Regions from separate parts of the Pseudomonas berkeleyensis genome, predicted to be linked through region 1. Evidence: predicted binding sites of a transcription regulator. Region 1 holds the regulator's gene; each other region holds the start of a gene.

What was found. The regulator sigma-54, encoded in region 1, starts transcription at its own class of promoters, with help from an activator protein. The targets are predictions, from matches to a motif close to ANTGGCATNNANNTTGCTNT.
Region 2: a site for sigma-54 is predicted at 855-874, ahead of HS968_RS09815 (flagellar basal body rod protein FlgF). Genes of this name have one in related genera too.
Region 3: a site for sigma-54 is predicted at 986-1,005, ahead of nirB (nitrite reductase large subunit NirB). Genes of this name have one in related genera too.
Region 4: a site for sigma-54 is predicted at 860-879, ahead of HS968_RS12330 (CmpA/NrtA family ABC transporter substrate-binding protein). Genes of this name have one in related genera too.

The regions. Positions count from the first base shown of each region.
Region 1 is NZ_CP059139.1:4,604,110-4,606,262, reverse strand. Features, by position in the region: gene ptsN (PTS IIA-like nitrogen regulatory protein PtsN) at 1-13, opposite strand, end outside; gene hpf (ribosome hibernation-promoting factor, HPF/YfiA family) at 26-334, opposite strand; gene HS968_RS21340 (RNA polymerase factor sigma-54) at 428-1,924, opposite strand; gene lptB (LPS export ABC transporter ATP-binding protein) at 2,061-2,153, opposite strand, start outside.
Region 2 is NZ_CP059139.1:2,098,386-2,100,538, forward strand. Features, by position in the region: gene flgE (flagellar hook protein FlgE) at 1-709, shown strand, start outside; gene HS968_RS09815 (flagellar basal body rod protein FlgF) at 922-1,662, shown strand; gene flgG (flagellar basal-body rod protein FlgG) at 1,709-2,153, shown strand, end outside.
Region 3 is NZ_CP059139.1:3,080,275-3,082,427, forward strand. Features, by position in the region: gene HS968_RS14365 (polysaccharide lyase family 7 protein) at 1-99, shown strand, start outside; gene HS968_RS14370 (thioesterase family protein) at 146-592, shown strand; gene HS968_RS14375 (hypothetical protein) at 698-874, shown strand; gene nirB (nitrite reductase large subunit NirB) at 1,186-2,153, shown strand, end outside.
Region 4 is NZ_CP059139.1:2,639,285-2,641,437, reverse strand. Features, by position in the region: gene acnB (bifunctional aconitate hydratase 2/2-methylisocitrate dehydratase) at 1-733, shown strand, start outside; gene HS968_RS12330 (CmpA/NrtA family ABC transporter substrate-binding protein) at 1,037-2,153, shown strand, end outside.

The sequences.
Region 1 (2,153 bases):
CAAGTCGGATCATGAAGGATGGATGTTAGCGGGCTGTGGCGCCTTGCAGGCGGTCGAGCTGCTTTTCCTTGTGCTTGATGAGTTGGCGGTCGAGCTTATCGGCCAGCAGGTCGATAGCTGCATACATGTCCGAGTGCTCGGCGTTGGCGACGACTTCGCCGCCAGCGATGTGCAGGGTGGCTTCGATCTTTTGCTTGAGTTTTTCGACCTCCATGGTCACCTGAACATTGGTGATCTTGTCGAAGTGACGTTCCAGTCGGCCGAGTTTCTCGCCGATATAGTCACGCAGGGCGTCGGTCACATCCAGCTGATGTCCACTGATGTTGACTTGCATACCGCTTTCTCCTTGTTGCCTTGTGTAAGAGACGGATTCCATGAGAATCCGCCACCGGAACACGTTGGCTTGGAGGCAGGTCGCCTCCTTGGCCTACATCAGTCGCTTGCGTTCGCTGGAGGGCGCTATACCGAGGGATTCACGGTATTTGGCAACCGTCCTGCGGGCGACTTGGATGCCTTGTGCCTCCAGTAAACCAGCGATCTTGCTGTCGCTCAACGGCTTTTTCGCGTTTTCTGCTGCAACCAGTTTTTTGATGATCGCGCGGATCGCGGTGGACGAGCATTCACCGCCTTCGGAGGTGCTGACGTGGCTGGAGAAGAAATATTTCAGCTCGTAAATACCACGCGGGGTATGCATGAATTTCTGCGTGGTAACGCGTGAAATGGTCGACTCGTGCATGCCTACCGCTTCGGCGATGTCATGCAGTACCAGCGGTTTCATCGCCTCGTCGCCGTAGTCGAGGAAGCCGCGCTGGTGCTCGACGATCTGCGTGGCGACCTTCATCAGGGTTTCGTTGCGGCTCTGCAGGCTCTTGATGAACCAGCGTGCTTCCTGCAACTGGTTGCGCATGAAGGTGTTGTCGGCGCTGGAGTCGGCGCGTTTGACGAAGCCGGCATACTGCGGGTTGACGCGCAGGCGTGGCATGGCTTCCTGATTCAGCTCAACCAGCCAGCGGTCGTTGTGCTTGCGCACGATGACGTCCGGCACGACGTATTCCGGTTCGCTGGATTCGATCTGCGAACCCGGGCGTGGGTTGAGGCGCTGGATCAGGTCGATGACCTGCTTGAGCTCGTCTTCCTTGAGCTTCATGCGCCGCAGCAACTGGGCATAGTCACGGCTGCCGAGCACTTCCAGGTAGTCGCTGACCACCCGCTGGGTTTCGTTCAGCCACGGGGTGTTGGCAGGCAGCTGGCGCAGTTGCAGCAGCAGGCACTCACGCAGGTCGCGGGCACCGATGCCCGCTGGCTCGAACTGCTGGATGCGGTGCAGCACCACTTCCACTTCGTCGAGTTCGATATCCAGCTCGGGGTCGAAGGATTCGGTGACTTCCTCGAGGGTTTCCTCCAGGTAGCCATCGTTGTTGATGCAGTCGATCAGGGTGGCAGCGATCAGCCGATCCTTGTCCGACATGGGCGCCAGGTTGAGTTGCCAGAGCAGGTGGCTTTGCAGGCTTTCACCGCTGGAGGTGCGGGTGGTGAAATCCCACTCATCGTCGTCATTGCTCGGCAGGCTGCTGGCGCTGGTCTGGTAAATGTCTTCCCAGGCGGTATCGACCGGCAACTCGTTGGGAATACGCTCGCCCCAATCGCCTTCTTCCAGGTTGTCCACTGTCGGAGCGGTTTCCTGGTAACTCTCTTCCTTGCTCTGGGTAGCGGGCGTTGCGCTTTCGGCGCCGTCGGCCATCGGGTCGCTATTGTCGAAGTCGTCGCCTTCTTCCTGGCGCTCGAGCATGGGGTTGGACTCCAGCGCCTCCTGGATTTCCTGTTGCAGATCCAGGGTGGACAGTTGGAGGAGGCGGATAGCCTGTTGCAGCTGAGGGGTCATCGTCAGCTGCTGGCCCATCTTGAGGACTAGCGATGGTTTCATTGCAGACCTTAATTTACCGGCGAGTTACGCCTTCCACATCAGGGCGCCGAAGCGCCGCCAGGAAGCAAATTATATGCCTGATGTTGTCGATTTTGCCTAGGGGTTGCCATATTTCTGTAGTGAAATACTCGCAGACCTACAGGCGGAACTCGTGCCCCAGGTAAACCTCTTTCACCGTCTGGTTGGCGAGGATGGTCTCGGCATCGCCTTCGGCGATCAGTTGACCGTC
Region 2 (2,153 bases), 2.5 Mb from region 1:
CATGCATGTGCTGATTGATGGGGTCAACCCGCGTGACCCCACCAGCACTCAGCCATACAGTTATGCGGTGAACTACGATGCGGCCGGCCAACTGGCCAATCCAGCGCTGACCCCGCTGGCCAGCACGCCGCCGGACCCGGCTCTGGATGCGCCGGCCATTCCTACGGGCACGCCCAATGGCATCTTCAGCCTGGCTGCAGCCGACTGGGTGCCCGCCGAGAAGGATCCGGTCAACCCTGGAACCATGGTGCCCAACGGTGCCGACAGCGAGGCCTTCACCTTCGATATGCGTGGCTCGACGCAGTATGCGGCATCCTTCGGGGTCAATGCCGTCAGCCAGGACGGCTACACCACCGGCCAGCTGGCCGGTATCGAGATCGACGACACCGGGGTGATCTTCGCCCGTTACACCAACGGCCAGTCCAAGGTACAAGGCCAGGTGCTGCTGGCGAACTTCGCCAACGTCCAGGGGCTGACGCCGACAGGCAAGACGGCCTGGGCGCAGTCGTTCGAATCCGGTGAGCCGGTGATTGGTACGCCGCGCAGCAGTACTCTGGGTGCTCTGCAGGCGGGGGCGCTGGAGGACTCCAACGTCGAACTGTCGGATCAACTGGTGAACCTGATCGTGGCTCAGCGCAACTATCAGGCCAACGCCAAGACCATCGAAACAGAAAGCGCCATTACCCAGACCATCATCAATCTGCGTTGATGAGTTCGGGCTGAGACAAAGCGGCAAGCCTGGCTTGCCGCTTTGCCGTTCCGGAGCCGGCAAAACCTCGCCGCCGGCTTTTCTGAATACTTCTTTATCTCCAGTTAATCCCTTTAAAATCAATGTCTTGAGTTTATTTTTCGAGCCTGGCACGACGCTTGCTGTAGTCAATGCAAAGAGCCAAGGGCACGTCGCCCACTCGGAGAATTACCATGGACAAGATGCTGTACGTCTCCATGACCGGAGCGCAGAACAACACACTGGCTCTGCGCGCCCACGCCAACAACCTGGCGAACGTTTCCACCTCGGGTTTCCGTCGGGACTTCGAGCAAGCGCGTTCCATGCCGCTGTTCGGTGAAACCTATCCCGCTCGCGTATTCGCCATGAGCGAACGTCCTGCCACTGATTTTCGTCCCGGTTCGCTGCAGGAAACCGGACGCGACCTGGACGTGGCCATTGGCGGCAAGGGCTGGGTCGCCGTACAGGCACCCGATGGCAGTGAGGCCTACGTGCGCACCGCCAGCCTGAACATCGATGCTCTGGGAATACTGCGCACCGGCAATGGTTTGCCGGTGATGGGCAACGCCGGGCCGATTGCCGTGCCGCCAGAGCAGAAAGTGGAGATCGGCCAGGACGGCACCATCAGCATTCGTGCCCTTGGCGAAAACCCCAACGTGCTGGCCGAGGTGGATCGTATCAAGCTGGTCAACCCGGATCCGAAAAGCATGGAGAAGGGCACCGATGGCCTGATTCGCGTCAAGGGGCAGCCCGCGGTAGAGGCCGATGCCACTGTTCAGCTGACCTCCGGCTTCCTTGAGGCGAGCAACGTCAATGCCGTCGAGGAGATGACCGCGATTCTTTCCCTGTCCCGTCAGTTCGAGCTGTCGGTGAAGATGATGCGCACCGCCGAGGACAACTCGTCGGCCATGGCGCGGGTTTTGCAGATTAGCTAATTACCAGCACGTGGCGCCGTAAAACCGGCGCCCGAGGAGAAACGATATGCTTCCGGCACTGTGGGTCAGCAAGACCGGTTTGTCCGCTCAGGACATGAACCTGACCACCATTTCCAACAACCTGGCTAACGTCGCCACCACCGGCTTCAAACGCGACCGTGCCGAGTTCGAGGATCTGCTGTACCAGATCCGCCGTCAGCCTGGTGGCCAGTCGAGCCAGGACAGCCAACTGCCGTCCGGCCTGCAGCTCGGTACCGGTGTGCGTGTGGTCGGAACGCAGAAGATCTTCACCGCAGGCAGCCTGCAAACCACCGAGCAGCCGCTGGATCTGGCCGTCAACGGCCGCGGCTTCTTCCAGATCCTGCAGCCCGATGGCACTGTTTCCTACACCCGCGATGGCAGCTTTCACCTGAGCTCCGACGGGCAGATTGTCACCTCCCAGGGCTTTGCCCTGGAGCCGGCCATCGTTCTGCCGGCCGAGGTGCGCACCT
Region 3 (2,153 bases), 1.5 Mb from region 1:
CTGTACTTCAAGGCAGGCGCCTACATTCAGGACAATTACGGGCCGGACAGCGAAGGTGGCCGTGTCACCTTCCATCACCTCAACAGCCTGCACCGCTGAGGCGTGACGGCTTACAATCGCCGTTTCCCTCGACAATGGCCTGATCATGGCGCGCCTGACCCTCGACTTCCCCGAAGACCAGTATTACTACAGTACCCACCTGACCGTACGCGTCACCGACATCAACGGCGCCAACCATCTGGGCAATGACTCGATGATCTCGATGATTTCCGAGGCGCGTGCCCGTTTTCTCTTCGAGTTCGGCATCCGCGAAACTGACGGCAAAGGCACCGGCATCATCGTCACCGACCTGGCCACCACCTACCGCGCCGAAGCCCATGCGCGCGACCAGTTGCTGTTCGAGGTGGGTGTGATGGACTTCAACAGGTACGGCGGCGACATCACCTTCCGCATCACCCGTCCGGCTGATGGCGCGCTGGTGGCGATGGCCAAATCCGGCTTCGTGTTCTTCGACTATCTGCAGTCGAAGGTGGTGCCGATGCCGGAACCTTTCAGCGCCAAATTCCCCAAGGTCAATCGCGTGGTCGGATAACCGACCTGTTGGCGTGACAGTTGCTAATTCCTCTGCTACGCCTTAGGGCATAACGATAAAAGCCCTGCGCCGCCTCGGTGCAGAGCTACCTTGGGAGGAACCGCAATGCCAGCCATGCGTCAACGCGCCCAGCGCGCTGCTCTGATCGCCAGCCTCTCCGCCTGGCCACTCCTCACCCTACCCCTTCCCACTCACGCCACTACAACAACCAATCAAGCCGCCACGACGCAGGTGCCGATTCAGGTCGAGCACACGGCCGGCAAGGTCGAACCCAGCCGCTGACAGGCCAGCGCCGCACCAAATCGGCGCCAACAGCCTTGAAAAGGTGCACCCGCAGAAAGTGCGGGCACTCACTATGCACCCTGAAACCCGCCAAACTTGCGGCTTTTGCAAATTGGCACAAGCACTGCATTGCTAACCACACAACTTGATTAAAGCGCGCTGCTCAACGAAGAGCATCGCACTTCCCGAGAGCTCGGGACTTGGACAAAGGCGTCCTCGCTAGGTGACTAGCGGGACGCCTTTTTTGTTTTTCTGGCCTGCCATTTCTGGCAGTCAGCTTTCCGTGACTATTGACCCAGGAGATAGCCGGCATGCAAAAACTCAAGCTGGTGATGATCGGCAACGGCATGGCAGGTGTGCGCACCCTCGAAGAACTGCTCAAGCTCGCCCCCGATCTATACGACATCACCGTGTTCGGCGCCGAGCCACACCCCAACTACAACCGTATCCTGCTCTCGCCGGTACTGGCCGGTGAGCAGGCATTCGAGGAAATCATCCTCAACGACCTCAATTGGTATTCGGACAACGGCATCAAACTGCTGCTCGGCCGCAAGGTGGTGAAGATCGACCGCAAGGCGCGCCGCGTAATCGCCGACGATGGCAGCGAAGCCGAGTACGACCGCCTGCTGATCGCCACTGGCTCCATCCCCTTCATCCTGCCGGTACCGGGCAAGGATCTGGACGGCGTGATCGGCTACCGCGACATCGCCGACACGCGGACGATGATGGACACCGCCAAGACCCATAAACATGCCGTGGTCATCGGCGGCGGCCTGCTCGGCCTGGAAGCGGCCAACGGTCTCAAGCTGCGCGGCATGGACGTGACTGTGGTGCACATCGGCGACTGGCTGCTGGAGCGTCAGCTCGACCGCACCGCCGGCGAGCTGCTGCAGATGTCACTGGAAGATCGCGGCCTGAAGTTCCTTCTGCCCAAGCATACCGCCGAGTTGCTGGACAACGGCGAGGGCCGAGTCTGCGCGGTGAAGTTCAAGGACGGCGAGGTGATTCCCGCCGATCTGGTGGTCATGGCCGCCGGCATTCGCCCCAACAGCGAACTGGCCGAGAACGCAGGCATCGCCTGCAACCGCGGCATCCTGGTCAACGACACGCTGCAGACCTTCGACCCGCGCGTTTACGCCATCGGCGAGTGCGCCAGCCACCGCGGCATCGCTTACGGCCTGGTGGCGCCGCTGTTCGAGCAGGCCAAGGTCTGCGCCAACCACCTGGCCCAACTCGGCTATTCGCGCTACCAGGGTTCGGTGACCTCGACCAAGCTCAA
Region 4 (2,153 bases), 2.0 Mb from region 1:
CATCACCCTGCTGCGCTGGATGATCAGCGAAGGCTACGGCGATGCCCGCACCATGGAGCGTCGCGCTCAAGCCATGGAAGCCTGGCTGGCCAACCCGCAACTGCTGTCCGCCGACGCCGATGCCGAGTACGCCGAAATCATCGAAATCGACCTGGCCGACGTCAAGGAGCCTGTGCTCTGCGCGCCGAACGACCCGGATGACGCGCGTCTGCTGTCGACCGTTCAGGGCGAGAAGATCGACGAAGTGTTCATCGGTTCGTGCATGACCAACATCGGTCACTTCCGCGCTGCCGGCAAGCTGCTCGACAAGGTCAAAGGCTCCATCCCAACCCGTCTGTGGCTGTCGCCGCCGACCAAGATGGACGCTCACCAGCTGACCGAAGAAGGCTACTACGGCATCTACGGCAAGGCTGGCGCGCGCATGGAAATGCCGGGGTGCTCGCTGTGCATGGGTAACCAGGCACGTGTAGCGGCGAACTCCACCGTGGTATCGACCTCGACGCGTAACTTCCCGAACCGTCTGGGCGATGGCGCCAACGTGTACCTGGCCTCTGCCGAACTGGCAGCGGTCGCTTCGATCATCGGCAAGCTGCCGACCGTCGAGGAGTACATGGAGTACGCGAAGAACATCGACAGCATGGCTGGCGACATCTACCGCTACCTGAGCTTCGACCAGATCGCCGACTTCCGTGAAGCTGCGGCGAACGCCAAGATCCCGGTCGTTCAGGCCTGATCTAGCGTCGTAAAAAAGAGCCCCGCCCAGTGCGGGGCTTTTTTATGCCTGCCATCCTGTCGGCCGCCCTTCGCGCCATCACTGCGCAACGCCATGAATGGTTCCCGGCTCTTGTTACGCCGGCCTTCTGGCATATGCCTTGCTTCGTCACTTCGCACACAGCCTTTCCAACGGCGGAATGGCTTGATCGACAACGGCGTCGTATCGAATCCCGGAGCTTTTGCGCCTGGATCTGGTACGACGCTTTTTTATGGACAGCCGTCCATGAGCCCGAGTCTTTTGCGTGAACGGTAAGGAAGCAGCATGAGTGAACACGACACCCCACGTGACGACGCCCTGACCTGGGCCTGGGGCAGCGACGCCCCGGAGAAGAGCGTGCTGAACATCGGCTTCATGGCGCTGAGCGATTCCGCTTCGGTGATCGTTGCCGCGACCCAAGGCTTCGCCGAGAAATACGGCCTGAGCCTCAAGCTGCAACGCCAAACGTCCTGGGCAAGCTCGCGCGACCGTCTGCTCAGTGGTGAACTGGATGCCGCACATAGCCTGTACGGACTGATCTACGGCGTACAGCTGGGCCTTGGCGGCGCAGCGGCAACGGACATGGCCGTGCTCATGGGACTGAACCAGAATGGCCAGAGCATCAACCTGTCGCACACCCTGCAAGCCGCCGGCGTGACCAGCGGCGAAGCACTGCGCCAATATGTGCACCAGCATGAAGCGCGCTTGACCTTCGCCCAGACCTTCCCCACCGGCACCCACGCCATGTGGCTTTACTACTGGCTGGCCAGCCAGGGCATCCACCCGCTGCGCGATGTCGACAGCGTGGTGGTGCCACCACCGCAAATGGTCGAGCACCTGGAAGCCAAGCGCATCGACGGCTTTTGCGTCGGCGAACCCTGGACGGCCAAGGCAGTCGATGAACATCTCGGTTGTACCCTGACCACCATCCAGGCGATCTGGCCGGATCATCCGGAAAAGGTACTGGGCTGCACCCGTGCCTTCGTCGAGCAGAATCCCAACACCGCCCGCGCCCTGATCATGGCCGTGCTCGACGCTGCACGCTTCATCGATGAGAACGGGGAAAACAAACGCAGTACCGCCCTGCTGCTCAGCGGCAACGACTACGTCAATGCACCGGTTTCGGCCATCACCCCGCGCTTTCTTGGCCACTACCAGGACGGCCTCGGCAATGCCTGGCAGGACGAACATCCATTGCGTTTCCACGCAGGCGGCCTGGTCAACCAACCCTACCTGTCCGACGCCATGTGGTTCATGACCCAGTTCCGCCGCTGGGGCCTGCTGCGCAGCGATCCCGACTACCTCGGCGTAGCCCGCCAGGTGCAACAACTGGCCCTGTACCGCGAGGCTGCATCGGCGCTGGGCATGACGGTGCCGGGCGAGATGCGCAGCTCTATCCTGC